3 regions of the Ancylobacter sp. WKF20 genome follow, and region 2 is predicted to be linked to each of the others. Evidence: predicted binding sites of a transcription regulator. Region 2 holds the regulator's gene; each other region holds the start of a gene.
The links. Region 2 encodes HrcA, which represses chaperone genes, less so after heat shock. Its sites were predicted from a motif close to GTTAGCACTCNCNNNNNGNGAGTGCTAAC; they were not measured.
Positions count from the first base shown of each region.

Region 1: groES (co-chaperone GroES) is a predicted target of HrcA. The motif match lies at 4,286-4,314, and genes of this name have one in related genera.
Region 3: groES (co-chaperone GroES) is a predicted target of HrcA. The motif match lies at 4,637-4,665, and genes of this name have one in related genera.

Region 1 covers NZ_CP121679.1:1,513,556-1,523,278, reverse strand. Annotated here, with positions in the region: gene AncyloWKF20_RS06990 (MFS transporter) at 357-1,898, shown strand; gene groL (chaperonin GroEL) at 2,149-3,789, opposite strand; gene groES (co-chaperone GroES) at 3,839-4,153, opposite strand; gene AncyloWKF20_RS06975 (usg protein) at 4,452-4,757, shown strand; gene AncyloWKF20_RS06970 (exopolysaccharide biosynthesis protein) at 4,878-5,507, shown strand; gene AncyloWKF20_RS06965 (DUF2235 domain-containing protein) at 5,587-6,996, shown strand; gene AncyloWKF20_RS06960 (SDR family NAD(P)-dependent oxidoreductase) at 6,993-7,748, opposite strand; gene AncyloWKF20_RS06955 (peptidase) at 8,082-8,828, opposite strand; gene AncyloWKF20_RS06950 (transglutaminase family protein) at 8,918-9,723, opposite strand, start outside.
Region 2 covers NZ_CP121679.1:3,492,226-3,501,948, forward strand. Annotated here, with positions in the region: gene hisH (imidazole glycerol phosphate synthase subunit HisH) at 1-222, shown strand, start outside; gene hisA (1-(5-phosphoribosyl)-5-[(5-phosphoribosylamino)methylideneamino]imidazole-4-carboxamide isomerase) at 219-953, shown strand; gene hisF (imidazole glycerol phosphate synthase subunit HisF) at 980-1,774, shown strand; gene AncyloWKF20_RS16110 (phosphoribosyl-ATP diphosphatase) at 1,771-2,106, shown strand; gene coaA (type I pantothenate kinase) at 2,239-3,198, shown strand; gene AncyloWKF20_RS16120 (alpha-ketoglutarate-dependent dioxygenase AlkB) at 3,200-3,844, shown strand; gene AncyloWKF20_RS16125 (hypothetical protein) at 3,953-4,915, shown strand; gene grpE (nucleotide exchange factor GrpE) at 4,923-5,531, opposite strand; gene hrcA (heat-inducible transcriptional repressor HrcA) at 5,611-6,711, opposite strand; gene rph (ribonuclease PH) at 6,860-7,573, shown strand; gene rdgB (RdgB/HAM1 family non-canonical purine NTP pyrophosphatase) at 7,576-8,226, shown strand; gene hemW (radical SAM family heme chaperone HemW) at 8,219-9,394, shown strand; gene AncyloWKF20_RS16155 (penicillin-binding protein activator) at 9,418-9,723, opposite strand, start outside.
Region 3 covers NZ_CP121679.1:54,794-64,516, reverse strand. Annotated here, with positions in the region: gene cydB (cytochrome d ubiquinol oxidase subunit II) at 1-29, shown strand, start outside; gene AncyloWKF20_RS00295 (ribonuclease HII) at 61-705, opposite strand; gene AncyloWKF20_RS00290 (MarC family protein) at 849-1,472, shown strand; gene AncyloWKF20_RS00285 (dienelactone hydrolase family protein) at 1,497-2,378, opposite strand; gene groL (chaperonin GroEL) at 2,543-4,183, opposite strand; gene groES (co-chaperone GroES) at 4,285-4,581, opposite strand; gene AncyloWKF20_RS00270 (phasin) at 4,825-5,316, opposite strand; gene AncyloWKF20_RS00265 (phasin family protein) at 5,588-5,995, opposite strand; gene AncyloWKF20_RS00260 (ATP-binding protein) at 6,369-9,047, shown strand; gene AncyloWKF20_RS00255 (AsmA family protein) at 9,049-9,723, opposite strand, start outside.

The DNA.
Region 1 (9,723 bases), 2.0 Mb from region 2:
CTTGATCACGCGGTCCCCACCCTCACGCCGTCATCCCCGGGCTTGACCCGGGGATCCACGACTTCGGCCGGGCGCGGCGAGAGGGAAGTCGTGGATGGCCGGGCCCAGCCCGGTCCTGACGGTGTGCCGGGGGTGATGATGGCGCTCGATGAGCCCCATCGGCCCGCGATCCCGGCTCTGCGCTCCGCTTCGGCCGGGATGACGAAAGGACGGGGGTGGCATGTCGAAAGGGGCGGAGGGCGGATGACGAATGGTCGGGACGCGTGACGATGACCTGACTATTCAGCGTCATCCCGCCCCTAGGCGTGGGCGGGTCATCGTGGCTTCATAGCGCGGGCCCAAGGGGAGACGATTGGGTGGCCAAGGGGATGGGGATGTTCGGCGCGGATAAGGGGCGGTCGGTCCAGGACTATATCGACGAAATGCCGGTGTGGGCGGATGGCACGCCGGTCGGCTATACGCCGATGACCGGCATGCAATGGCGGATCTGGTGGCTCGCCGCCTTCGGCAAATTCTTCGAGGGGATGGTGGTGTTCACCACCGCCGTCGCCTTGCCGCTGATTTCCGCCGAATTCGGTCTCGGCGCCACCGAGCATGGCGTCATCGGGGCCGCGAGCCTTGCCGGCATTCTGGTCGGGGCGCTACTGCTGGGCGGGCTGTCCGACACGTTCGGGCGCAAGTTCATGTTCGTGGTCGAGATGATCCTGTTCATCATCTTCCTCGTCCTCCTGTCGGTGAGCCCGACCTATTTCTGGCTGGCGGTCTTCCTGTTCGGCGTCGGCGTCGCGCTGGGCTGCGATTACCCGACGGCGCATCTCATCATTTCCGAGAGCATTCCGAGCGCCAATCGCGGCCGGCTGGTGCTGGCGGCCTTCGGCTTCCAGGCGCTGGGGGCGCTGGCCGGTACGGCGGTCGGCTATGCGGTGCTGGTGAACGATCCGACCGTCTCCGCCTGGCGGCTGATGTATGCGGCGGTGATCCTGCCCGCCGCCATCGTTACCGTGGCGCGTTTCTTCATCACCGAGTCCGCGCCGTGGCTGTTCGCGCAGGGACGGACGCTGGAGGCGGCGCGCGAGACCGCCCGGCTGCTCTATCGCGAGCCCGCCTATCCGCACCAGGTCGAACTGGCGACGCCCGCCGTCGGGGCAGGGACGCCAGGACACGGGGCCGGGGCCTCCGGCTGGCGCGAGCTGTTCACCCGCCGCAACCGGCGGGCGACGATCCTCGCTTCCGTGCCGTGGTTCATGCAGGATCTCAGCACCTACGGCATCGGGCTGTTTACCCCCACCATCCTCGCCGCCGCCTTCGGTCACGGCACACCAATTCAGCATGATGTCACCGATATCGTCGCCAGCCAGGTGCTGGCGGCCGAGGGCGCGGCGCTGATCGACACGCTGCTGATCGCCGGCATCTTCGCGGCAGTGCTGCTGGCCGACCGCGTGGGGCGCATTCCGCTGCAGATCATCGGCTTCATTGGCTGCGCCGCCGGCCTGCTGCTGGCGGCCATGTCGCATTACTACCCCGACCCCGGCCGCACCCTGCTGATCTTCGCCGGCTTCATGCTGTTCAACTTCATGACCAATGTCGGCCCGAACGCGCAGACCTACCTGATCGCCGGCGAGGTGTTTCCCACCCGCGTGCGCGGCAAGGGCGCGGGGCTGGCCGCCGCCACGGGCAAGATCGGCGCGGTGCTGACCGCGTTCCTGTTTCCCATCCTGCTGGCCGATATCGGCACCACCGCGCTGCTGATCGGCCTCGCCCTGACCTCCTTTGCCGGCGCGGCGATCACCTGGGCGTTCCGGGTGGAGACCATGGGCGCGGATTTGGAACGCCTGCACCAGCGCGCGGCGGACGATAGTCTCGACACGATCGCCGGCGCGGCGCGCGAGCCCGCCTGATCGCGCGCGTCGCAAACGAAAAGGGCGCAGCTTGCGCCGCGCCCTTCGTTCTTCAGTGTCGGTCGGACGATCAGAAGTCCATGCCGCCCATGCCGCCGCCCGAGACGTCGGCCTTGGCCGACGTCGGTTCTTGCGATTGCCGGGCGGCTTCAGACCGTCCTCAGAAGTCCATGCCGCCCATGCCGCCGCCCGAGACGTCGGCCTTGGCCGACGTCGGTTCTTGCGATTGCCGGGGGGCTTCAGACCGTCCTCAGAAGTCCATGCCGCCCATGCCGCCGCCCGGCATGGCCGGGGCCGCGGCGCCGGCCTTCTTGGGCAGCTCGGCGATCATCGCCTCGGTGGTGATGAGCAGCGAGGCGACCGAGGCGGCGTTCTGGATCGAGGAACGCAGGACCTTGGCCGGGTCGATGACGCCCGCCTTGAACATGTCGACATACTCGCCGGTCTGGGCGTTGAAGCCGTAGGCGTAGCTGTCCTTCTCCAGGATGCGGCCGACGATCAGCGAACCATCCTCGCCGGCATTGCTGGCGATCTGACGGGCCGGGGCCTGGATGGCCTTGCGGACGATCTCGACGCCGGTCTTCTGGTCGGGGTTAGCGGTCACGACGCCCTCGAGCGCCTTGATCGCGCGGAGCAGGGCAACGCCGCCGCCCGGCAGGATGCCTTCCTCGACGGCCGCGCGGGTCGCGTGCAGCGCGTCGTCAACGCGGTCCTTCTTCTCCTTGACCTCGACCTCGGTCGCGCCGCCGACGCGGATCACCGCGACGCCGCCCGCGAGCTTGGCCAGACGCTCCTGCAGCTTCTCGCGGTCGTAGTCCGAGGTGGTCTCCTCGATCTGCGCCTTGATCTGCGCGACGCGGGCCTCGATGTCGGCCTTGGCGCCGGTGCCGTCGACGATCGTGGTGTTCTCCTTCTCGATCACCACCTTCTTGGCGCGGCCGAGCATGGCGAGCGTCACGCTGTCGAGCTTGATGCCGAGATCGTCGGAGATGGCGGTGCCGCCGGTGAGGACGGCGATGTCCTGCAGCATGGCCTTGCGGCGATCACCGAAGCCGGGGGCCTTGACGGCCGCGACCTTGAGGCCGCCGCGCAGCTTGTTGACGACGAGCGTGGCGAGAGCCTCGCCCTCGATGTCCTCGGCGATGATCAGCAGGGGCTTGGAGGTCTGCACCACGGCCTCGAGGACCGGGAGGAGCTCCTGCAGGCCCGAGAGCTTCTTCTCGTGAATGAGGATGTAGGGATCCTCGAACTCCACGCGCATCTTCTCGGCGTTGGTGATGAAGTAGGGAGACAGGTAGCCGCGGTCGAACTGCATGCCCTCGACGACGTCGAGCTCGGTCTCGGCGGTCTTGGCTTCCTCGACGGTGATGACACCCTCGTTGCCGACCTTCTGCATGGCCTCGGCGAGGTACTTGCCGATCTCGGAATCGCCATTGGCGGAAATGGTGCCGACCTGGGCGATCTCCTCGTTCGAGGTGACCTTCTTGGCGTTCTTCTTGAGATCGGCGACGATCGCCTCGACCGCGAGGTCGATGCCGCGCTTCAGGTCCATCGGGTTCATGCCGGCGGCGACGGACTTGGCGCCTTCCTTCACGATGGCCTGGGCGAGCACGGTGGCGGTGGTGGTGCCGTCACCGGCGAGGTCGTTGGACTTCGAGGCCACTTCGCGCACCATCTGGGCGCCCATGTTCTCGAACTTGTCCTCGAGCTCGATCTCCTTGGCGACGGTGACGCCGTCCTTGGTGATGCGCGGAGCGCCGAAGGACTTCTCGATCACGACGTTACGGCCCTTGGGGCCGAGGGTCACCTTCACCGCATTGGCGAGGATGTCGACGCCGCGCAGCATCTTCTCGCGCGCGTCGCCCGCAAATTTCACTTCTTTGGCAGACATGTCTTTTAACTCCGGTGATGCGTTACGACTTGCGTCGGGCGTTCGGGCGTCACGCCGCCTTCTTGGCGGAGGCGCTGTCGTCGATCACGCCGAGGATGTCGGACTCCTTCATGATCAGGTAGTCGACGCCGTCGATCTTGACCTCGGTGCCGGACCACTTGCCGAACAGCACGCGGTCACCGGCCTTCACGTCGAGCGCAACGAGCTTGCCGGCCTCGTCGCGGGCACCCGGGCCCACCGCGACCACCTCGCCCTGCGAGGGCTTTTCCTTGGCGGTGTCGGGGATGATGATGCCGCCCGCGGTCTTGGTTTCCGCATCGACGCGCTTGACCACCACACGGTCATGCAGGGGACGGAACTTCATCGGTTCTCTCCAGAAAAGCTTGAACGATCATCTGGTTTCATGGCGGCGGATCGGCCGGAACGGTCCCGATCACGCTGCCGCGAGGACATCTAGGCGGGGGGCGGAGGGGGCGCAAGGCCTCGGCGTGAAAAAATTGGCAGTCCCGTGAGGTGAGTGCCAGCACGCTGCCGCGCGGGTTGTCAGCACTCCCCGGCATATGCTGCTAGTGCATTGATATTGCACATGAAACGCGATCTTTGGACTTGTTCACGCAAGCTTCATGCGTTCAACTCGGCATGTCAGCGAAAGGAGGTTCCGCATGGCATCTCGTGAAGCATCCGCGCCGGGCGTGCATACCGCATCGGCGGATTTCGTCCGGCAGCTCGCCGGTTATGGCCTGACCACCGCCCAGATCCTCTACCGCATGCCGGACCACCCGGCGCTGCTGCAGACCTATCTCTGGCAACACTACGACCTTTATCCCCATTTCCCGGAGCTGAACCGCTTTCTCGACTTCTGGAAGCGCGAGCTGGAAGGGCCGCTGCACTCGGTCACCATCGCGCATTCACGGCTGATCAAGCCCGCCGAGCTGCGCCGCGTCGACGGGGTGTTCCAGATCCACTGAGCTGTGGGCGGCTCTTCCTGGCCGGGGGCGCGCGGCGATTTGGACGCTGTGCCCTCTCCTTGCCGCTTTCGCCGTGCTATGAGGGCGGCGAAACTGGGTGCCGTGGTGGTGTCCCAAGGCATGACTGAAGGCACCGGGCCGCCCATCGTGGATCATCGTTCGCCCCGCACCTCGGAGCTGCTCTCGGCGATCGTGACCGCCCATTCGGCGGAACGCATCGGCGTGGGCGAGATCGTGCATGCCCTGCGCAACCGCGCCTTCGGCCTGTCCATCCTGCTGCTCGGCCTGCCGAACTGCCTGCCCATGCCGCCGGGCATTCCGGTGATCTGCGGCGTGTTGCTGTGCCTCGTCGGCGCGCAGATGCTGCTCGGGCGTGACGAATTGTGGCTGCCGCGCTGGCTGGCGGCCCGCACCATTTCCCGCACGCTGCTGGAGAAGATCGTCCATGGCGCGCTGAAATGGATCCGCCGCTTCGAGGCGTATTCACGCCCGCGGCTGGCCTATTTCTCCAGCGCGGCCGCCCGTCTCGTGCTGGGCGGCGTGGTGGTCGTGCTGGGCCTGCTGCTGATGCTGCCGATCCCGATCTTCGGCAACCTGCCGCCGGGCATCGCCGTTTGCATTCTCGGCCTCGGCCTCGTCGAGCGCGACGGCGCCTTCATCGCCGCCGGCCTGGTCGCCAGCCTCGTCAGCCTCGGCGTGATGGGACTGTTGAGCTGGCTGATCTTCCAGGGCGCGCTGGCGGTGATCTGAGAGCGTTGAAATAAACTCAGGGTTGCATTTGGTAAAATGCAACCATTATGATGATGCTTCCGCAATGACGGGGGGCGTCATGAGTGTGAAATCAATCGATCCTTCGGCCGAGCGAACGGCCATCAAGCGCCTGCCGCGGCGGCTCATCCTCTGCCTTGACGGCACCTGGAACGATCCCAACAGCGAGGACATCACCAACATCGTGCGGCTGCGCGACATGCTGCAGCCGGGTGTCACCGATGGTGTCGAACAGCGCATCTATTATGACGAGGGCGTGGGAACTGCAGGCGGGTTTGACAAGCTGGCCGGCGGGGCAATCGGAACTGGCCTCGACGTCAATGTCCGCCAAGCCTACCGCTTCCTCAGCCAGTTCTACGCCCCCGGCGATGACATCTTCATTTTCGGCTTCTCGCGCGGTGCCTTCACCGCGCGCAGCCTTGCCGGCTATATTGGCGCGAGCGGGCTGCTCAAGGCCGAGAATTGCACGACGCAGAATGAACAGACGGTGTGGGAGCTCTACAGGACGCCGCCCAAGGACCGCTACCCGGCGGACACGGTATGGTTGCGCACGCTCACCCATGATGGCGTACGTATTCGCGGTCTCGGCGTTTTCGACACGGTGGGCTCGCTAGGTATCCCCGGAAGTGTCTTTCGGAGAAATCGCGAGCGCTACGAGTTTCACGACACGGCTCTATCCTCGATTATCGACGTGTCGCTGCACGCTGTGGCGATTGACGAGAAGCGGCGGTGGTACCCTCCCGCACTCTGGCAGGTGCCGCAGCATGCGGGATTCACGGCGGTTGAGCAGGTGTGGTTTCCAGGCGTGCATTCGGACATTGGCGGTGGCTATCAGGCCGGGGGTATCGGCGCTCTGACGTTGGCGTGGATGCTGAAGCGCCTCGATGCGCTGACGCCCGCGGGGCATGCCCCCGTTTTTCGGCCGGGTGAGCTTGAGGCGTTGCAAGGCGAAGACAGCCCTGACATTCACGAGTCCCGACAGCCGCCATTATTTTTCATGGACCGCAACGATCCGACGTATCGCGTGATCGCCCAGCAACGCCCGCGTGGAGCCGGGGTGCGTGTCGCTGGCTTGCCGCCCCAGGCCCGCTCCATCGGTGAGCACATCCATGTCAGTGCACTCGCCCGCTTGACAGACGGAAAAAACGAGGTCGGCGGCGCTTATGATCCGCCGAACCTGCGCGCTGCGCTGGAGGCGTATTTCTCGCCGACTCACACGGTTCTGCTACGGCCGAAGATCGCTCTCGGCTTCGTCGGCAAGGAGAGCCGACCGCTCGACTGGATCGGCAATGCGGCCGATTTCGACGAATTGCGGGCTGCGCTGCCCCAGAAGTATCGGGCGGACCTGGAGAAGGCGCGCAACGTTTGGGCCCCGGCGGTAAAGACCGATAAGTCGTCCCGCACGGCAGCCGCAACGCCGGATATTACGGCTGACAAGGCGCCGAGCGCCACGGAGGAGACCGTCCGCTAGCCCCGCCCGACAAACGGTGCGTTGGTGGCCATGATGGTCATGGTCAGCACATTCGCGTCGAGCGGCAGGCCGGCCATATAGGCGACGGCACGGCCGGCATGGACGGGGTCGAAGGTCGGCTCGACCATGATCTGGCCGTTGGGCTGAAGAATGCCGGTCTTCATCTTCACCGCCATGTCGGTGTCGGCATTGCCGATATCGATCTGTCCGCAGGCGATGTTGTGCGCGCGGCCTTCCAGCGCGACCTGCTTGGTGAGGCCTGTGACCGCGTGCTTGGTGGCGGTGTAGGGCGCGGTAAGCGGGCGCGGGGCGTGCGCCGAGATCGAGCCGTTATTGATGATGCGCCCGCCCTTGGGGGTCTGCGTCTTCATGAGACGGATGGCGGCCTGGGTGCAGAGGAACACGCCGGTGAGGTTGACGGTCACCACGCGTTGCCAGTCCTCCAGCGGGATGTCCTCGATCGGCATGCCCGGCGACCAGCCGCCGGCATTGTTGAACAGCATGTCGAGGCGCTTGAAACGGCTGGCGATCTCGTCGAACAGCGCGCGCACCGAGGCCGCGTCCGCCACATCCGCGGCGATGGGGTGAGCCGTCTGGCCCTTGGCGGCGATGACTGAGGCGAGCGCCTCGAGCGGTTCGGTGCGGCGACCGGTGAGAACAACCTCAAAGCCGGATTCGGCGAGGGCGAGAGCGGCGGCCTTGCCGATGCCGGTGCCGGCGCCGGTGACGAGGGCGATGCGGGGCGTGGTCATGTTTTTCCTCCCGAAGCGTCGAAATCTGTCCCGGCATGGCGTCGCCGGCAAGGCCAGCAGGGGCTGGCGGGGTGCGTGATGCCATGGAACCCGCAAGAGCTCATGGCGTTATCAGGGCGACAGTCAAGTCGAACGCGGTGAAACCATACGTCACCGCCCGTGAATTACTCAGTCGAGGAGAGCGATCATGCCCGCTATTCTGATGTGGCTCATCGGTATTCCGATTCCGATCATCATCCTGCTGTATCTGCTCACCTGACGGGTGACAGGACAATCGCAAGACGAGAGCCGCCGGTGCACCTGCATCGGCGGCTTTCGCGCGTTCACGCCCTTCTAGCGGTTTCGCCCATAGGGCGGGCGGGGGATCGAGGTGTGGGCGGCGCGCAGCGCGGCCGACCACCGCTCGCGCAGATCGTGGAAATAGGGCTCGCCCGGCTCGATGCGGTAATTCAGCTCCGACTGCCCGCCATCTCGGCGCGCCACCAGAATGTCGATGGGCATGCCGACACCGAGATTGGAGCGCATGGTCGAATCCATCGAGATCAGGCCCGACTTCAGCGCGTCATACAGGTCGGTCTCGAAGGTGATGGAGCGGTCCAGCACCGGCTTGCCATATTTGTGCTCGCCGATCTGCAGGAAGGGGGTGTCGGCGGTGCATTCAATGAAATTGCCAGCGGCGTAAATCATGAACAGCCGCAGCCGCCCGCCATTCACCTGTCCGCCGAACAGGAAGGAGACGTCGAAGCGGATGTCGGATTCCTTCAGGCCCTCGCCATAGAGACGATGGACATGACGGATGGCCGCGCCGACGAGCTGCGTCGCGCGGAACATGCTGCTGACGCTGGTCAGCGTGTCCTTCTTGCCGGTCTCCGGGTTCTCCAGCCCCTCCTGCAGGGTGCTGATGACGGCCTGCGAGATCGACAGGTTTCCCGCCGTCGCCAGCGCCATGATGTGGCGGCCCGGTTCCTCGAAGACGTGCAGCTTGCGGAAGGTCGAGATGTTGTCGAGCCCGGCATTGGTCCGGGTATCGGCAATCATGACGAGGCCGTCACGCACCAGAAGACCACAACAATAGGTCATCGAAGGCACTTCCCCCTGGCCACGGCCCTGTGGCGCGCGGCATCCCATTACGCGCCCTTATAGCGGGGCGCTTTTGCGGCCGGCAACCGTCAGCCCTGAATCTGCCGGCTCGACTGGTCGACGGTGAGAGCGACGGAGAGATTTTCCTCGCCGCCCCCATAGCGGTTGCCGCGCACCGGAGCGGCGCCGAGATAGTCGAGCCCCACGGCGAGCCGCACATAGGCCTCGGTCGGGCACTGGAGATTGGCCGGATCGAACCCGACCCAGCCCAGACCCTCCACATAGGCCTCGGCCCAGCCATGGCCGGCCTGCGCGGAGGCCCCCTGGAGCTGGATGAGGCCCTGCGTCTGCGATTGTGCCGCGCCGTCGGTGACGATGTAGCCGCTGGCGTAGCGGGCAGGGATGCCGATGTGGCGCGCCCCGGCGATGAAGATATGCGCGTAATCCTGGCACACGCCGCGCTTCAGCGCGAAGGCTTCCTTGGCGGTGGTGGTCGCCTGCGTCGGTTCGGGATCGAAGGTCATATGGGCGCCGATCGCTTCCATCAGCGCGTGCAGCTTGGCGATGCGGTCCTCAATACCGGCGGCCGCCTGTTCGGCGAAGGCGCGCAGGGCCGGGTCGGCGACGGTGAGGTCGGTCTCGCGCATATAGAGCGAGGCCGGGAAACGCTCCTTCACGCCACGCACCACGCCGGACGTGTCCTGTGTCTCGACCTCGCCCTCGACGATCACGCGTAGCTCCGAGATCGGCCCCTCTACCGCGAAAGTGTGGGTGAGGTTGCCGAACGCGTCCTCATGCGCCCGCAACCGGCAGCTTTCCGACACGTCGATGCGCCAGGAGACGACATATTGACCGTCATGGTTGCGCGGCGTGAGGCGCAGCGTCTGGATCGCGC
Region 2 (9,723 bases):
GCGGGCATCCCGACCGGGCCGCAGGGGCTCGACGCCTATTTCGTCCACTCCTACCACCTCACCGTGGCGCGACCGGACGACCTCATCGCCACCAGCGACTATGCCGGCAAGATCACCGCGGTGGTCGGCCGTGACAACATCGCCGGCACGCAGTTCCATCCCGAGAAGAGCCAGCGCCTCGGCCTCGCCCTTCTCGCCAATTTCCTGAAGTGGGCGCCGTGATCCTCTTTCCCGCCATCGATCTCAAGGACGGCAAGTGCGTGCGCCTGCAGCAGGGCGACATGGCGCGCGCCACCATCTTCAACCATGACCCCGCCCAGCAGGCGGCGCAGTTCGAGGAGCAGGGGTTCCGCTACCTGCATATCGTCGATCTCGACGGTGCCTTCGCCGGCAAGGCGGTGAACGCGCAGGCGGTGGAGCGCATCCTCGAGACCATCGCCATGCCGGTGCAGCTCGGCGGCGGCATCCGTGATCTCGCGGCGGTGGAAGGCTGGCTGTCCAAGGGTATCACCCGCGTGATCCTCGGCACCGCCGCCGTCCGCGACCCGGCTTTCGTGAAGGAGGCCGCCCGCCTCTATCCCGGCCGCGTCGCCGTGGGCCTCGACGCCAAGGACGGGCGCGTCGCGGTGGAAGGCTGGGCCGAGACCTCCGACCTCACCGCGCTGGAACTCGCCCAGCGTTTCGAGGATGCCGGCGTCACCGCGATCATCTACACCGACATCGCCCGCGATGGCCTGCTCAAGGGCCTCAACCTCGACGCCACCATCGCGCTGGCCGATGCCATCTCCATTCCCGTCATCGCCTCGGGCGGCCTCGCCTCGCTGGACGATGTGAAGGCGCTGCTGGAGCCGCGGGCACACAAGCTCGAGGGCGCCATCACCGGCCGTGCGCTCTATGATGGACGGCTCGATCCCAGCGCCGCGCTGGCGCTGGTGGCGGGGCTGCCGGCATGAGCGACGCAAGGTCCAGCGGGGATTCCATGCTCAAGGTTCGCGTCATCCCCTGCCTCGACGTGAAGGACGGGCGCGTCGTCAAGGGCGTGAAATTCGTCGATCTGCGTGACGCCGGCGATCCTGTCGAGGCCGCCAAGGCCTATGACGCGGCGGGCGCGGATGAACTCTGTTTCCTCGACATCACCGCAAGCGTCGAGGCGCGCAGCACGCTGATCGACGTGGTGAGCCGCACCGCCGAGCAGTGCTTCATGCCCCTCACCGTCGGCGGCGGCGTGCGCACGGTGGAGGATATCCGCGCGCTGCTCAACGCCGGCGCCGACAAGGTGTCGATCAACACGGCCGCCGTGAACCGGCGCGACTTCGTGCGCGAGGCGGCGGAGAAGTTCGGCGAGCAGTGCATCGTTGTCGCCATCGACGCGAAGAAGGTGTCGGCCGAGGGCGAGCTCGACCGTTGGGAGATCTTCACCCATGGCGGGCGCAACCGCACCGGTATCGACGCGGTGGAGTACGCGAAGGAAGTCGTCGCGCTCGGCGCTGGCGAAATTCTCCTCACCTCCATGGACCGCGACGGCACCGGCGAGGGCTTCGACCTGAAGCTCACCCGCGCCATCTCCGATGCCGTGCCGGTCCCGGTGATCGCCTCCGGCGGCGTCGGCACGCTCGACCATCTCGTTGACGGCATCCGCGAGGGCGGGGCGTCGGCCGTGCTCGCCGCCTCCATCTTCCATTTCGGCACCTTCACCATTGGTGCCGCCAAGCAGCGCCTGGCGCAGGCCGGCCTGCCGGTCCGCGATGCCGCGGGTTCCGAGGGTGAGCCATGACCGAGACGAGCCCGCGCGTGAGCCTTGAAGACCTCGCCGCCATCGTCGCGCAGCGCGCGGCGGCATCGACGGAAACGTCCTATACGCGCTCCCTTCTCGCCAAGGGCGTCGCCAAATGCGCGCAGAAGCTTGGCGAGGAAGCGGTCGAGACCGCGTTGGCGGCGGTATCCGACGATACCAAAGCCGTCGTTTCCGAAGCGGCGGATCTTCTCTATCATCTCGCCGTTCTCTTGCAGGCGCGCGGCGTGCCACTGGACGACGTTTATGCGGAATTGGGTCGCCGGACCGGCCAGTCCGGGCTGGAGGAGAAAGCCTCCCGCCCGAAGGGCTGACGGCATCATGCTGGCGGCAGCGGGCGTTTCGTCCGTCGGCCGACGCGGTATCACCGGCCGCTTGTTTCTGGTATACGGTCCACCAACGCCCGGCGGCCAAAATGTCCGGGTGAACGACCGGGAAACGCGCCAATGGACATGAAGCTCGACGAGGGGGGCCTGTCCCCCTTCCGCAATTTTTCGCGTGCCGAATGGGCAGCGCTACGCGCCGACACGCCCCAGCCGCTGAAGCCCGAGGAAATCGCCCGGCTTCAGGGCCTCAATGACCGGCTGTCGATCGCCGAGATCGAGGAAATCTACCTGCCGCTCTCGCGCCTGCTGTCCATGTATGTGGGCGCCGCGCAGAAGCTGTTCCGCGCCATGCAGAAGTTCCTCGGCCCGGAAGAGAACGGCAAGATGCCCTATATCATCGGCGTCGCCGGTTCGGTCGCGGTGGGCAAGTCCACTACCTCCCGCGTGCTGCAGGCGCTGCTGGCGCGCTGGCCGAACACGCCGAAGGTCGCCCTCGTCACCACCGACGGTTTCCTTCTGCCCAATGCCGTCCTCCAGGAAGAGGGGCTGATGGGCCGTAAGGGCTTTCCCGAAAGCTACGACCTGCCGGCGCTGCTGCACTTCCTGTCGGACATCAAGGCGGGCCGGCGTCCCGTGCGTGCGCCGCTCTACAGCCACTTCCACTATGACGTGAAGCCCAATGAGATGGTCGAGGTCGACCAGCCGGACATCCTCATCGTCGAGGGGCTGAACGTGTTGCAGACCAGCCGCCCGCCGAAGGATGGCAAGGGCATCCCCTTCGTCTCCGATTTCTTCGACTTCAAGATCTATATCGACGCCGACGAGGCGATCCTCGAACGCTGGTATGTCCAGCGCTTCATGCGGCTGCGCGAGACCGCCTTTCGCGACCCGGCGGCCTATTTCCACCGCTATGCCGGGATTTCGGACGCCGAGGCCGATGCGACGGCGCGCGGCATCTGGCGCACCATCAATCTGGTGAACCTGCGCGACAACATCCTGCCGACCCGCCAGCGCGCCGATCTCATCCTGCGCAAGGGCGGCGACCATGAGGTCGAAGCGGTCGCGCTGAGGAAGCTCTAGCGTGGCGGTGCCGGTCGAAATCGCACCGGGCTGCCTGTGGTGGTCCGGCTGGCTCGACCGGCCCGGTCAGGAAGCGCTGGCGGAGGAGCTGCGGGAGCTGCTTGTCCGGGCGCCGCTGTTCACCCCCCGCATGCCGCGTACCGGGACGCCCTTTTCGGTGCGGATGTCCAATTGCGGGCCGCTCGGCTGGGTCTCGGACGAGACCGGCTATCGCTACCAGCCGACGCATCCCGAGACCTCTGAGCCCTGGCCGGCGATGCCGGATGTGCTCACCCGCGCCTGGGCGGAGCTGGCCGGTACGGCGCTCGCGCCCGAGGCCTGCCTGATCAACTGGTACGCCCCCGGCGCCCGCATGGGGCTGCACCAGGATCGCGATGAGCGCGAGTTTACCGCGCCGGTGCTGTCGCTCTCGCTGGGGGATACGGCGGTGTTCCGCATTGGCGGCACATCGCGCAAGGAGGCGACGCGCTCCATCCGCCTCGAATCGGGCGACGCTTTGGTTCTCGCCGGGCCGAGCCGCCTCGCCTTTCACGGTATTGATCGGGTTATCGCCGGCACGTCGACGCTGCTGAAGCAGCCCGGCCGGATCAATCTGACGTTACGGCGCGTGAATCCCGGCGATGCCGGCGAAATTCCGCCGCCTTGACGCTGGAACAGGGATAAAAGCAACGTCATCCTCCCCACCCTTGCCGGCCCCGTCCTTTCTGGGGCCGCGATCGGGCGGTCCGAGCCGCCATCAGCCGAAGGATACCGAATGCGCCGTCTGCTCTGCGCCCTTGCCGGAAGCCTGTTGCTTCTTTTCGCCCCCGTCGCGGCCATGGCTCAGGTCGTGTTTCCCAATCAGGGTCTGATCGGCATCGCCCCACCTCCCGGCATGAGCGAGATTCCCGGTGTGGCCGGCCTTGAGGACCGCGAGGCCAAGGCGGCGATCCTGATGCTCGAAATGCCTCCGGCCGCCTATGCCGACATCATACGGACCTTCGAGCCCGAGGCCTTGCAGAGCAAGGGGGTGACCATTGAGCAGCGCAAGGACGTAGCGTTGCCCGGCGGCGAGAAGGGTCTGCTGCTCGTCGGTTTCCAGAGCGTCGGGCCGGTGGCGCTGAAGAAGTGGATCCTGCTCGTTGGGGGCAAGGATCTCACCGCCATGGTGACGGTGCAGTTCCCCGAAACGGCCTCCGCCAAATATCCCGACGCGGTGATCGAGGCGGCGCTGAAGACTGTGACCCTGCGCGTTCCCCCGAGCCAGGAGGAGCTTCTGGCCCGCTTGCCTTTCACCATCGGCGATCTTGAGGGCTATCGCGTGCTCAAGGTGCTCGGTGGCACCGCCGTGCTGCTCGCAAAGGTCAAGGGCGGCGAGGGCGCCGACAGCAAGGCCGTGGACGTTGCCGGCCAGCCCTTCTTCATCATTTCCGCTGTGCGCGGCGAGATCCGCGAGGACGACCGCGAGAGCCTCGCCAAGCGGGCGATCTCGTCAGTGCCGGGCGTGAAGGAATTGCGGGTGGAGCGCGGTGGGCCGCTGCGTATTGGCGGCCAGCCCGGTTTTGAGCTCGTGGGCAAGGCGCTCGACCAGCAGTCGGGCAAGCCGGTGAAGGTGGCGCAATGGCTGCGGTTCGGCCGCACCGGCTATCTGCGCATGGTGGGCGTGGCCCCGGAGGCCATGTTCGGCAGCGAGTTCGATGCCATGCGCGCCCTGCGCGACGGCATCGAACTGCGCTGATCGGCTATCAGCCTTCGCTGGCGGGGGCGGCCTTCGGGCCGCCCTTGGCCACGCCGACCATGGCCGGGCGCAGCACGCGCCCGCCGATCGTGTAGCCGGGCTGCACCACCTGCACGACTGTGCCCGAGGGCACGTCCGGGTTCGGCACTTCGAACATGGCCTGATGCAGATTCGGGTCGAACTTCGTACCCTCCGCCTCGATGCGGGCGACGCCATGCTTTGTGAGGGCATGGTTGAGGGCGCGGGAGGTCAGCTCGATGCCGTCGAGCAGGGTCTTCAGCGTGCCGTCCGCCTGCTCGCGGGCCTGCGGATCGATGGCGCCGAGCGCGCGCTCGAAATCATCCGCCACGTTCAGCAGGTCGCGGGCAAAGCCGGTGATGCCATAGACCTTGGCGTCGGCGACCTCGCGCTCGGCGCGGCGGCGCACATTGTCGGCCTCGGCGAAGGCGCGCAGGAACTTGTCCTTCAGGCTCGCGACCTCGCCTTCAAGGCGCTCATTTTCGGCTGCGAGCTGGGCGGCGATATCTTCCGGCGCACCCGGCGCGTCGCTCGCCTCGGGAGGAACGCTCGCCAGGGTCTCGGGCTGTTCCGCCGGATTGCGGGTGTCTTCGCTCATCGGTACCTCGTCGGAAATGTCGGGCGGGCGCAGACAGGCGCCATCGTCGCCCGCCATATCGGGTTCCGGGCCGCAAAAATCAAGCCGCGTCAAACCCCGAACGGCTGAGCACGCGACCCACCACCCGCGCGGTAAAGTCCACCATCGGGACGATCCGGGCATAGTTGAGCCGCGTCGGGCCGATGACGCCGAGCACGCCGAGCACACGGCCCTGCCCGTCGCGATAGGGGGCGACGATGGTGGAGGAGCCGGAGAGCGAGAACAGCTTATTCTCCGAGCCGATGAAGATGCGTAGGCCCTGCGCCTCCTCAGCCCGGCCGAGCAGATCAACCACCTCCTGCTTGGATTCGAGGTCGTCGAACAGCAGCCGGATGCGTTCCAGATCCTCGATCGCCCTGAGATCGTGCAGCAGACGGGTCTGGCCGCGCACGATGAGCTGCCGGTCGGCCCGGTCGCCGCCGGACCAGCTCGCGAGCCCCGTTTCCACCAGGCGCGCGGTGAGCTCGTCGAGCTCGGCGCGCCGGGCGGCGAGGGTGCGCTCCACTTCGCTGCGCAGCTCGGCGAGGGTGCGCCCGCGGGTGCGGGCGTTGAGGAAGTTCGTCGCCTCGACCAGCGCCGAGGAAGGCAGGCCGGCGGGCAGGGGCACCAGGCGGTTCTCGACCTCGCCGTCTTCCGACACCAGGATCAGCAGCGCCCGCGCCGGATCGAGTGGCACGAACTCGATATGCTTCAGCCGCCCGTCGCTCTTGGTGCTGGTCACCACGCCGGCGCCGCGGGTGAGGCCGGAGAGCAGGTTCGAGGCTTCCGCCAGCACCCCGTCCACCGTCTGTCCCTGCGCCGCCGCGCGCACCTGTGTCTCGATCGAGTTGCGCTCCTCCTCGGAGACGTCGCCGATCTCGAGCAGTGCATCGACGAAGAAGCGCAGCCCCAGCTCGGTCGGCAGGCGCCCGGCGCTGGTGTGGGGGGCGTAGATGAGCCCGGCCGCTTCCAGATCCGCCATGACATTGCGCACCGAGGCCGGCGACAGCGTCATCGGAATGAGGCGCGAAATGTTGCGCGAGCCCGCCGGCTCGCCGGTGGCGAGATAGGTCTCGACGATCTGGCGGAAGATCTCCCGCGAGCGCTCGTCGAGACGGGCGAGCTGCGGGGCGGAAGCGGAGAGCAGGGAATCGAGGGCCATCACGCTGCCTGTTGAGAGATGCGGACACCATATTTCGGCAATCGGGGCCGGCATTCAAGGCGCCGGGCCTAGATGGTTGGAGGGGCGGTCATTGCGCGGCCTGTTCCGCCCCCGTAAAAGGGCGCCACAACGCCAAGGAGAGTTTCCCATGCGCCCTTCCCGCCGCTCGTCCGACGAGATGCGTGCCGTCAGCTTCGAGCGCGGCGTGCTGCGTCACGCGGAAGGCTCCTGCCTCGTGAAGTTCGGCGAGACCCATGTGCTGGTCGCCGCGACGCTGGAAGAGCGCCTGCCGCCCTGGCTGAAGGGGCAGGGTCGTGGCTGGGTGACGGCCGAATACGGAATGCTGCCGCGCGCCACCCATGACCGCACCCGCCGCGAAGCCGCGACCGGAAAGCAGTCTGGCCGCACGCAGGAGATCCAGCGCCTGATTGGCCGCTCGCTGCGCGCCGTGGTGGACCTCGAAAAGCTCGGCGAGCGCCAGATCACCGTCGATTGCGACGTGATCCAGGCCGATGGCGGCACCCGCACCGCCTCCATCACCGGCGCGTGGATCGCGCTGCATGATTGCCTGAGCTGGATGAAGTCGCGCAGCATGATCCCGACCATTCCGCTGCGCGATCATGTGGCGGCGGTGTCCTGCGGCATCGTCGATGGCGATCCGCGCCTCGATCTCGACTATGCCGAGGATTCGCAGGCCGATACGGACGTGAATTTCGTGATGACCGGCACCGGCGGCTTCGTCGAGGTGCAGGGCACGGCCGAGAAGACCCCCTTCACGGAAGACGAGTTCAACGCCATGCTCGGCCTCGCCCGCAAGGGCATCGGCAAGCTCGTGGACCTGCAGAAGCTGGCGGTCGCCTGACCATGGAACCCCGTCCCCGTCGCCTCACCGGCCGCGTCGTCATCGCCACGCATAATTCCGGCAAGCTGGAAGAGATGCGCGGCCTGCTCGCGCCCTATGGCATCGAGTGCGTCTCGGCCGGCGATCTCAACCTGCCGGAGCCGGATGAGACGGGCCTCACCTTCGCGGAGAACGCGCGGATCAAGGCGATCTCCGCCACCAAGGCGACCGGGCTGCCCGCCTTCGCCGATGATTCCGGCCTGTGTGTCGATGCCCTCGGCGGCGCGCCCGGCCTTTACACCGCCCGCTGGGCGGGGCCGGAAAAGGACTTCTACGCGGCGATGAGCCGGGTCGAGGACGAGCTGCGGGACGCCGGCGCCAACCTGCCGGATATGCGGCGCGCCTATTTCATCTCGGCCCTTTGCCTCGCCTGGCCCGACGGGCATGTCGAGGATTTCGAGGGCGTGGTCGAGGGCACGCTGGTCTGGCCGCCGCGCGGGCCCGCCGGCTTCGGCTATGACCCGATGTTCCAGCCGGACGGCCATGACCGCACCTTCGGCGAGATGAGCGGCGCCGAGAAGCATGGCCTGCCGCCGCTCGGCCGGGGCCTGTCGCACCGCGCCCGTGCCTTCATCTCGCTCGCCAAGGCCTGCCTCGGGGCGACGTTTGACTGAGACCGGGCAATCGCCGCCGCCGGTCGATCCCGGCTTCGGCGTCTATGTGCATTGGCCGTTCTGCAAGGCCAAATGCCCGTATTGCGACTTCAATTCGCATGTGCGCCATGCCCCGCCCGATCAGGCGCGCTTCGTCGCCGCCTTTCGCGCGGAGATCGCCCATATGCGCGCGGCGACCGGCCAGCGCCGCACGCAGAGCGTGTTCTTCGGCGGTGGCACGCCCTCGCTGATGGAGCCGTCGACCGTCGAGGCGATCCTTGCCGCCATCGATGCTGCCTGGCCGCTCGATGCGCGGGCCGAGGTGACGCTTGAGGCGAACCCGACCAGCGTCGAGGCCGGGCGTTTCCGAGGCTACCGCGCGGCGGGCGTCAACCGCGTCTCGCTGGGGGTGCAGGCGCTGGACGATACCTCACTCAAGGCGCTCGGCCGGATGCACACGGCGGATGAGGCGCTCAAGGCGGTGGCGGTGGCCCGCGCCGCCTTCGAGCGTGTCTCGTTCGATCTCATCTATGCCCGCCCGAACCAGACGCCGGAGGCGTGGAGCGCGGAACTCCGCCGCGCCATCAATGAGGGCTGCGAGCATCTCTCGCTCTATCAGCTCACCATCGAGGAGGGCACGCCCTTCGCCGCCCTTCATGCCGCCGGCAAGCTGACCATTCCCGATGGCGATCTCGCCCGCGCCTTGTGGGACGCGACGCAGGAGACCACCACGGCCGCGGGGCTGCCGGCCTATGAGATTTCCAACCACGCCCGCCCGGGCGCGGAGAGCCGGCACAATCTGCTCTATTGGCGCTATGGCGAATATGCCGGTGTCGGCCCCGGCGCTCATGGCCGGCTCGACACGCCGGAGGGTCGGCTCGCCACCTCCACCCTGCGCGGCCCCGAGGACTGGGCGGCGCGTGTCGAGGCACAGGGCCATGCCATCGTCAGCGAAGAGGCATTGTCCTTGCCCGAGCAGGCGGATGAATTGCTGCTGATGGGGCTTCGGCTCAAGGAAGGCATCGACCGCCAGCGCTATGCGCGCCTCGCCGGGCGCGACCTCGATCCCGCCCGCATCGCGGCGCTGGTCGAGGAGGGCATGGTCGAGGAAATGCCGGGCGACCGGCTGCGCGTGACGCCGCTCGGCTTTCCCGTGCTCGACGCCATCGTCGCCGATCTCGCGGCGTGAGGCCGACTTAGCCCGGTGACGTCTCAGCTCGCCTGCGCGAAGCTGCGTGGGGCCGGGCTGACGATCTGGGTGGTACCGCCGCCGATCTGCATCACCGCGAGGCCGCGCTGGTTGGTGCCGTCGGCGCGGAAGCGGAAGATGCCGTCCACGCCGGTGAAGCCCGAGGGGTTCTGGATCGCCGTATCGGTGATGCCCGCCTCGCCCTGCGACGCGACCAGCGCCGCCATGAGCGAGACCGCGTCATGCGCCAGCGTCGCCGTGCGCACCGGCTCGCGGCCATAGCGCGCCTGATAGCGCTGGGAAAAGGCGCGGAAGCCGGCCGGGTCCGG
Region 3 (9,723 bases), 1.2 Mb from region 2:
AGGTACGCGAGGGCGAGAGCTACCACTAGCTTCCCGTACGAACCTCCCGCCGGCGGGTGATCACTCCGCCGGCGTCATCCGCGCGCGGATCGGCGCGAAGGAGGTGCGATGATGCCTACACACGCCGAGCTCAGCTAGCGCGGCCTGATGCTCGGGCGTGCCATAGCCCATGTGCCGCTCGAAGCCATAGCCGGGATGGGCAACGCCGAGCGAGGCCATCAGCCGGTCGCGCGTGACCTTGGCGACGATGGAGGCGGCGGCGATGGAGGCGACAAGCCCGTCCCCGCCGATGATGGCGCGGGCCGCGCAATTCACCGGCGGTATATCATTGCCATCGACCAGCACGAGACGCGGCCGGCGCGGCAGGCCGGCGGTTGCCCGTGCCAGCGCCCAGAGCGTCGCCTGCCGGATATTGTGGGTGTCGATCCGCACCGGCGGGGCGAAGGCGAGCGACACCTCGGCGGTGGCGCAGATCACCTCGAACAGCTTCTCGCGCTGGGCCAGCGTCAGGCGCTTGGAATCGTCCAGCCCCTCCGGCACGCGCTCGGGATCGAGCACGACCGCGCAGGCGACCACCGGCCCGGCAAGCGGCCCGCGACCCACCTCGTCGGCGCCCGCCACCGGCACCTCGCCGGCCGCCCAGGCGGCGCGCTCATGGGAGAAATCAGGTTTGCGGCGGGGCTCCGCCCTAGGTCTCGCAGCCATCGGATTCCGTGATACCGGCACGACTCACGCCCCCGGAGATGGGAGCGGGCGCACCATGGCGCCGGCGCACGACAGACGCAACGGCACCATTGGCAAGGCGCGGGAATACGCCTAAGGCTGCCGCCTTCGGCGGGAGAAGCCCCATGAACATGTCGGAACGCATTGAGGAATTCGTCACGCTCTGGGTGGTGATCGACCCCCTCGGCACGCTGCCGGTCTTCCTCGCCGTGACCGCCACGCTCGACGCCGCCTCCAGGCGCAAGGCGGCGGTGCTCTCGACGCTGGTCTCCTTCGGCGTGCTGGTGTTCTTCGCCATGGCCGGCCACTGGCTGCTGCGGGCGATGGATGTGTCCATCCACTCCTTCCAGATCGCCGGCGCTATCGTCCTCTTCCTGTTCGCGCTCACCATGATCCATGGCAAGAGCCACACCGACGCGCAGGCGCCAGCCGAGACCAGCCCGATGGAAATCGCCATCTACCCGCTGGCGATCCCCTCCATCGCCAGCCCCGGCGCCATGCTGGCGGCAGTGGTGCTGACGGACAATGCCCGGCACAATTTCCCCGACCGGATGCTGACCATCATCGTGTTCAGCATCGTGCTGCTCATTACACTCGCCATCATGCTGGCCGCCGGCCCGCTCGGCCGGCTCATCGGGCGCGGCGGGGCCTCGATCATCAGCCGCGTCATGGGCATGATCCTGGCGGCGCTCGCCGTGGATCTCGGCCTGAGCGCCGCCGCGGACTGGCTGCACCTGCCGCCGATCTGAACCGGCTTCAGCTCTCCGCCGCCGTCACGTCTCCACCGGCGGCGGCGCGCCGAGATGCTTGGCGAAGAAGTCGAGCGTGCGGCCCCAGGCGAGTTCGGCGGCGGCGGGATCGAAGCGGGTCGGGCTGGTGTCATTGTTGAAGGCGTGGTTGACGCCCTCATAGACATAGATCGTGTACTCCTTGCCCGCCTTCTTCAGCGCGTCCTCATAGGCCGGGATGCCCTCATTGATGCGGTTGTCGAGGCCCGCATAATGCAGCAGCAGCGCGGCCTTGATGTCCGGCACGCGGTCGAGCGGGGGCTGCATGCCATAATAGGCAACGCCCGCCTTCAGCGCGGTGCTGTTCTCCGCCAGCAGGTTCACCATCGCCCCGCCCCAGCAGAAGCCGACGGCCCCCACGGCGCCCGTCGATTCCGGGTGCGCGGCAAGGAAGGTCACGGCATCCACCGCGCGCTTCACCGTGGTCGGGCGATCGAGCGCCGCGATCATCTCGCGCCCGCGATCCTCATTCTCCGGCGTGCCGCCATCGACGGAAAGGAAGTCGACGCCGAAGGCGAGATAGCCGGCAAGCGCCATGCGCCGCGTCACGTCCTTGATGTGCGGGTTCAGACCGCGATTCTCATGGATGACGATGACGCCCGGCCGCTTGGCCGCCACGCGCCTGGCCCGCACGAGGTATCCCTTGACCGTCGCGCCGCCGGACTCATAGCTCGCCGTCGTTATCTCCACGCGGGGATCGTTGTCCTCGACGATGGCCGCGCGGGCATAGTCGTTCATCAGCGCCGGCAGCAGCGCGCTTGCCGCCGCGACCGAGCCGGCCAGTGTCGCCAGCCGGTCCATGAACTCGCGCCGGTCCAACTGGCCATGGGTGAAGCGGTCATAGAGATCGATGATGCGCTGGTCCAAGCTGCCCTCCCGCTGCTCTCGGATGATCGGCGCGCAGCATGGCCCGGCGGCGACGCAGGGGCACATCAGAATTCCGGGAGCGGTATCATCGCGCCACAACGAAAAAGGGCGCCGCTCGCGCGACGCCCTTCATTCTTGTCACAGGCTGTGCCGGTGGGCTTCGATCAGAAGTCCATGCCGCCCATGCCACCGCCGCCCGGCATGGACGGGGCGCCGCCGCCGGACTTCGGCAGGTCGGCAACCATGGCTTCGGTGGTGATGAGCAGGCCGGCGATCGAGGCGGCGTCCTGCAGGGCGGTGCGCACGACCTTTGCCGGATCGACGATGCCGGAGGCGATCATGTCGACGAACTGCTCGGTCTGGGCGTTGAAGCCGAAGTTCTGGTCCTTCGACTCCTGCACCTTGCCGACCACGATCGAGCCTTCCACGCCGGAATTCTCGGCGATCTGACGGATCGGGGCCTCAAGCGCGCGCAGCACGATCTTGATGCCGGCGGTGATGTCCGGGTTGTCGGAGGTGATCTTCTCGACCGCCTTCTTGGCGCGCAGCAGGGCAATGCCGCCGCCGGGGACGATGCCTTCCTCGACCGCCGCGCGGGTGGCGTTGAGGGCGTCGTCGATGCGGTCCTTCTTCTCCTTGACCTCGACCTCAGTCGCGCCGCCGACGCGGATCACCGCGACGCCGCCGGCGAGCTTGGCCAGACGCTCCTGGAGCTTCTCACGGTCGTAGTCCGAGGAGGTCTCCTCGATCTGCTGCTTGATCTGGGCGACGCGGCCCTCGATGTCCTTCTTCTTGCCGGCGCCGTCGACGATCGTGGTCTTTTCCTTCTCGATCACGACCTTCTTGGCGCGGCCGAGCATGGCGAGCGTGACGCTCTCCAGCTTGATGCCGAGCTCTTCCGAGATCACCTGGCCACCCGAGAGGATGGCGATGTCCTCCAGCATGGCCTTGCGGCGATCACCGAAGCCGGGAGCCTTGACGGCCGCGACCTTGAGGCCGCCACGCAGCTTGTTGACGACGAGCGTGGCCAGAGCCTCGCCCTCGACGTCCTCGGCGATGATGACGAGCGGCTTGCCCGACTGCACCACGGCTTCGAGAACCGGCAGGATGGCCTGGAGGCCCGAGAGCTTCTTGTCGAAAATGAGCAGGTACGGATCTTCGAGATCCACCGTCATCTTCTCGGGATTGGTCACGAAATACGGCGAGAGGTAGCCGCGGTCGAACTGCATGCCCTCGACGACGTCGAGCTCGGTCTCGGCGGTCTTGGCTTCCTCGACGGTGATGACACCCTCGTTGCCGACCTTCTGCATCGCGCCGGCGATCATCTCGCCGATCGTGGCATCGCCATTGGCCGAGATGGTGCCGACCTGAGCGATTTCCTCAGTGTTCTTCACCTTCTTGGCGCGCTTCTGGATATCCTTGATGGCCTCGATCACGGCGAGGTCGATGCCGCGCTTGAGGTCCATCGGGTTCATGCCAGCGGCCACGGACTTGGCGCCCTCGCGGACGATCGACTGGGCCAGAACGGTCGCGGTGGTGGTGCCATCACCGGCGAGGTCGTTGGTCTTCGAGGCCACTTCGCGCACCATCTGGGCGCCCATGTTCTCGAACTTGTCCTCGAGCTCGATCTCCTTGGCGACAGTGACGCCGTCCTTGGTGATGCGCGGAGCGCCGAAGCTCTTGTCGATGACGACGTTGCGACCCTTCGGGCCGAGCGTCACCTTCACGGCATTAGCGAGGATATCGACGCCGCGCAGCATCTTGTCGCGCGCATCGCTCCCGAATTTTACGTCCTTGGCAGCCATCAGGCCTACTCCTTGGAAAGAGGGTCAGTCCCGGCGCGGCGCCCGGAGGGCGGCATCACGGCACGGGACATCAGGGTCGGTTCGTCAGGCGAGGCAGAGCCTCAGCCGACGATGCCGAGAATGTCGGATTCCTTCATGATCAGGACGTCCTGACCGTCGATCTTCACTTCGGTGCCGGACCACTTGCCGAACAGCACCTTGTCGCCGGACTTCACGTCGAGCGGGACGAGCTTGCCGGCCTCGTCGCGGGCACCCGGGCCGACGGCGATGACCTCGCCCTGCGACGGCTTTTCCTTGGCGCTGTCGGGGATGATGATGCCGCCTGCGGTCTTCTCTTCCGCATCGAGGCGCTTCACCACGATACGATCATGCAGGGGACGAAACTTCAGCTTGGCCATCTGGCGCTCCTCGGATCTTCCGCTCTGGCGCCGCCGTTGGCGCCGTTGGAATGGCTTTAGCACTCTTTCGTTCCGAGTGCCAAAGCCGGTGCGGAGATAGGTAGCGGCAGGTGGGGAGTCAAGCCGCCCGCTGCGGCGAAAATAGGGACGAGGCAGCGGCGGCGAGGCGCTATTCACGCAAAAAGCCCGGCCGTGGCGGGCCGGGCTTTGCGAAGCGGCATGAGCGTTCCGGCGGACCGGAGCTCAGGAGGCTTTCTTGATGGTCTTCTCGACCGAGGCCTTGATCGGCTCGGCGGTCTCGGCGGCGACCTTCTGGGCAATCGTCGAGAGTTCCTTGGCCTGCGCCGAGAGAACATCGAACTGCTTGCGCATGTGGCCGGTCGAGAGCTCGACAGCCTCGGACACGCTCTTGGTGCCGAGCAGCGCGCCGACATAGTCGAAGGCCGCGTTCACATTGGCGCGCAGGGACTCGAGCGCCACCGCATTGTACTCGGCCACGCCCTTGGAGGCGGTGGTGTAGGTGTCCTCGAGCAGGTCGGTGGTCTCTTCAGCGTTGGTCTTCATCTTCTCATACGCCTCACGAGCGGTCTGGACGCTCTTCTCCGCCATTTCGCGAACCACGGCCGGCACTTCGAGATTGGCCAGGTCGATCTTCGGCAGGGCGGATTCAAAAGCGGCGGTGGCCGCCTTGGCAGTCTTCTTCGCTGACGGCGGAACGGTGGTGGCGTCAACCATGATTTTTCTCCTCGCGTTCGCGGGTCGTGACAAACAAGGCGGCCAGCGCATCCGCGCATGGCTGCGACCGCCTTCGACTTGGCCGACACGGCATCCCGAGGAGCCCACCCAAGTCGCACACTCTAATTGTGCAATGCAATATCATATTGCAATGCACAATCAAGTCCGTTTGGCCGATTTTTTTGCGCTCTGGCGCCAAAATGCGCACACACTGACGTTACGGCACATACAGGCCGGAACGCAGGGGAAAGTCGCCGGCCTGAGCACGCGATCAGAGGCTCTTGGCCTTGGACGCGCGGGGCTTGGGTGACGCCGGCGCGGCGCCAGGCGCCGTCGCTGCCGCCTGGGAGCCCAGCAGCTTGGCCTGCTCGGTCAGGCGCTCGGCCTGCTCCTTCACATAATCGGCGTGCAGCCGCGACCACTCCTCGACGCTGGAGGCGCGGGCAAGCCGGGCGGCGAAGTCAAAGCCGGCCGCGATGTTGTCCTCGGCGAATTTCAGGGTCGTGCGCCCCATATCGCGCGCGCTGTCATGGGCGACATCGACCTGCCGGCCGGCATCGTCCAGCGCCTTGTGCGCGGCGCTGATGAAGCCATCGATCGCCGCACGGGCCTGATCGACGCCCTGCTCGGCGAGGTTGCGAAGTTCCGGCGGCACGTCCAGCTTCGAGCCATTGGCCATCGTGCATTCTCCTGCGCGTCGCAGCCATCATCCTAGCGGCAACCTGTGGGCGGTCCATTCGCGTTGCTGCCTACGACTAAAGTATTGACCCGCAGCCTCCGCGCAACAAAATTCGGCCGCGAAAGCCCCGTCCGGTGCAACGGCTGGTTAACCGGGATCGGTGGCGTCCGGTTAACCGGAAAGTACGAAGGTGCGCGTGGTCTTGCCCGCCGGCGTGGCGCCGTGGCGGGGGGCGCATTATCCTTTGCGGAAGGGCGCCTGTCCGCCGGACGCGCGCCTGCTTCCTTCAATGTCCCCTGGGGACACGACTCGGGCGGTTATGAGCATACCGACGGACGGGCATCCTTCTTCGGCCGCTGGCGCGGACGCCGCCTTGCGTGCGCTCGCTGCCGCGAGCCTTGCCGCGCCCGCCCCGGCCGTGCTGCTGCGCCTCGACGGTTCGCTGATCGCCGCCAATGCCGGCGGGGGCGCTTTGCTCGGGCGCCTACCGCCGCCGGACGAGGTGAGCGCCGCCGCCGCTCGCATCGCCGCGACGCTGCGCCCCGGCCGCCCGGCGCGGCTGGAGCGTCTGCGTCTCGCCGGCCGGCTCACGCCCACAACGCTCGCCTGCTCGCTCCTCGCGGCCGGCTCCGCCCGCGCCCTGCTGATGATCTCTCTCGACGCCGCCCCCGCCAGCCGCCCCACGCCCTCCCCCGAGGCGGAGGCGCCGGTCGCGCCGCCCGCGACGGAGGCCGCCCCCGCGCCGCTGCGCTTCACCTGGCGCACGGACCTTCAGGCGCGCTTCACCCAGCTCGACGCCCGTCTGGCCGAGACGCTGGAGCAGCCGGCGGACAGCCTGATCGGCCGCGACTGGAGCCTGCTCGGCGCTCTCGACGCCCATCGCGCCATTCTCGAAGGCCGCAGCTTCACCCGCCTGCCCGTCCTGCTGCGCACCCCGCGCGGCGACGCGCTGGAAGTCGAACTTGGTGGCGCACCGGTGCGTGGCGAGGGAATGCGCGGCTATGGCCTCGTCAAGGGCCGCCGCCCGCTACCCCCGGGCGCCTCGACGCTCCCGCATCTGCCGCCGGTCATGGCTCCCGCCAGCGTGGCGCCAACGCCTGTCCCGCCGCCCCCTGCCCCTGTCGGTCCGCCTCCCGTGCTCCCGCCGGAACCGGTGGTTGAGGCCCCCCGTGCCCCGGTGGCCGAGCCGGAGGAACCCACGCCGGTACGGGTGACGCTCAGCATCGTGCCCTCCTCGCCGAACGTCGTGCCGCTGCGCGGGCCGGCGGAGAACGGCGTGCGTACCTCCTGGGAGGGGCTGTCCACCGGCGAGCGCAACGCGTTTCGCGAGATCGCCCGTGCCCTTGGCGCGCGGCTGGAAGGCGTCGAGGATTTCCCCGAGCCCGCCCGCCCCAGCGATGCCCCCGCCTCCACCGTGCCCGCGACGGAACAGGACGTGCCGGCCAAGGACACGCCGGCACCCGCCATCCCGGCCGAAACCTCATGGGTCGCCGATCCGGCCGAAACCGCTCCCCTGCCCGCGCCGGAACCCGCCCGCCGCGAGCCGGATGGGCTGCAACGCCTTATGGCCGAGGGCGAGCGCCCCATTCTCGACCGTCTACCGGTCGGCCTCCTGGCTTTCCGTGGTGACCGGCTGCTCTATGCCAACCGCGCTTTGTTGGAATGGATCGGCCACCCGGACCTCGCCGCCATCGAACAGGCCGGCGGGCTCGCCACCCTGTTCACCGGCGCGATGACGCCGGGGGCGGAGAACGGCCGCACCCTGAGCCTCGCCGCCGCCGATGGCGGCACCATCGCGGTGGACGCCCGCCTCATGTCCTCCCCCTGGGAGGGCGGCACGGCCATGCTCTATGTCCTCCACCGCAGCGAGCCGGTGGCGGATGCAGCGGGCGAGGAAAAGCTGCGCCAGGCGGAACTCGCCCTGCGCGAGGCCGAGACCGCCAGCCGCGAGCTGCGCTCCATTCTCGACACCGCCACCGATGGCGTGGTGTTGATCGACGCCGCCGGCACCGTGCTCAGCATGAACCACCCGGCGGAGGCGCTGTTCGGCTTCTCCGCGCCGGAGGTCACGGGCGAGAACTTCACCTTGCTCTTCGCACCCGAGAGCCAGCGCGCGGCGGTGGACTATCTCGACGGGCTCGCCGCCAACGGTGTCGCCAGCGTGCTCAATGACGGGCGCGAGGTGATCGGCCGCGTGCGCGAGGGCGGGCTCATCCCGCTCTTCATGACCATTGGCCGCGTCGGTGAGGACGCCACCAAATTCTGCGCCGTGCTGCGCGATATCACCCAGTGGAAGCGCGCCGAGGAGGAACTGACCGAAGCCAAGCGCCTCGCCGAGCGCGCCAACATGGCCAAGTCCGACTTCCTCGCCAAGATCAGCCACGAGATCCGCACCCCGCTCAACGCCATCATCGGCTTCTCGGAAGTGATGATGGAGGAGCGTTTCGGCGCGATCGAGAACCAGCGTTACCGGGACTATCTGCGCGACATCCACGCCTCCGGTGGCCATCTCATCTCGCTGATCAATGATCTGCTCGACCTCTCCAAGATCGAGGCCGGCAAGCTGGACCTGGCCTTCACCAGCGTCCCGCTCAACGAGATCGTGCAGCAGAGCATGGCTATCATGCAGCCGCAGGCGAACCGCGAGCGCATCATCATCCGCTCCTCGCTGGCGAGCGAACTGCCGCCCGTGGTGGCGGACGCGCGCTCGATCCGGCAGATCGTGCTGAACCTCGTCTCCAACTCGATCAAGTTCACCCGGCCGGGCGGTCAGGTCATCCTCTCCACCGCCTTCACCGAGGAGGGCGAGGTGGTGCTGCGCGTGCGCGATACCGGGATCGGCATGTCGGAGGCGGACATCTCCGTCGCCATGGAGCCGTTCCGCCAGCTCGCCACGTCCGGCCGCGCGGGTTCCGGCGGCACCGGCCTCGGCCTGCCGCTCACCAAGGCGCTGGCCGAAGCCAACCGCGCCAGCTTCAACATCCGCAGCGCGGTGGATGTCGGCACCATCGTCGAGATCACCTTCCCCTCGACGCGCGTGCTGGCCGAATAGGTCAGGGCGCGGGAGCGACCGAGCCGTAGGCGGCAGGTTTGGAGAAGAGCGGGCGCGCCGCGCCGGAGCGGCGGATCAGTGCCTGCGGGTCGGGCAGCACCACCGGCTGGTCCCAATTACCGCGCACGATGAAGGGCAGCTCGAACGAGACGTTCTGCGGCGTGCCGGGGGCGGCGCCCGCGACATAGGCGCTGGCCGCGCCCTGCGGCGGCGCGTCACCGGTCTTGGCGGCGCTCACCAGTTGCGCCACGCCGACGAAATCGAGGTCGCGGTCGGCGATGGAGCTTTCCCCGGCCAGCGAGATGCGCAGCTGGTCGCTGGCGACATGGAGCCGCGACAGGGTGGCGATGCCGGTGCGGATGGTGCTCTCGAGCTCGATCTGGCTGTAGGGCGTGCGCCCGCCGCGCAGGTCGCCAGTGGCCGAGAGCGGGCGCTGCTCCAGCCGGGCCAGAATCCGCCCGACATCGAAACCGACCAGCGAGCCATTGGCCCCGGAGAGGGAAAAGCTGCCGTTCAGCCCGCCCACAATGGCGGCGATGCTGGCGCCGGTGCCACCCGCGGTGAAGCGGAAGGAGCCGGTGCCTTCGAGCCGCCCCATGCGGAACAGGTCGCCCATAGCGCCGGCAAGCGCGACATCGTCGGCGGACAGATCCAGCCGCGCCTCGGCGCCATTGGT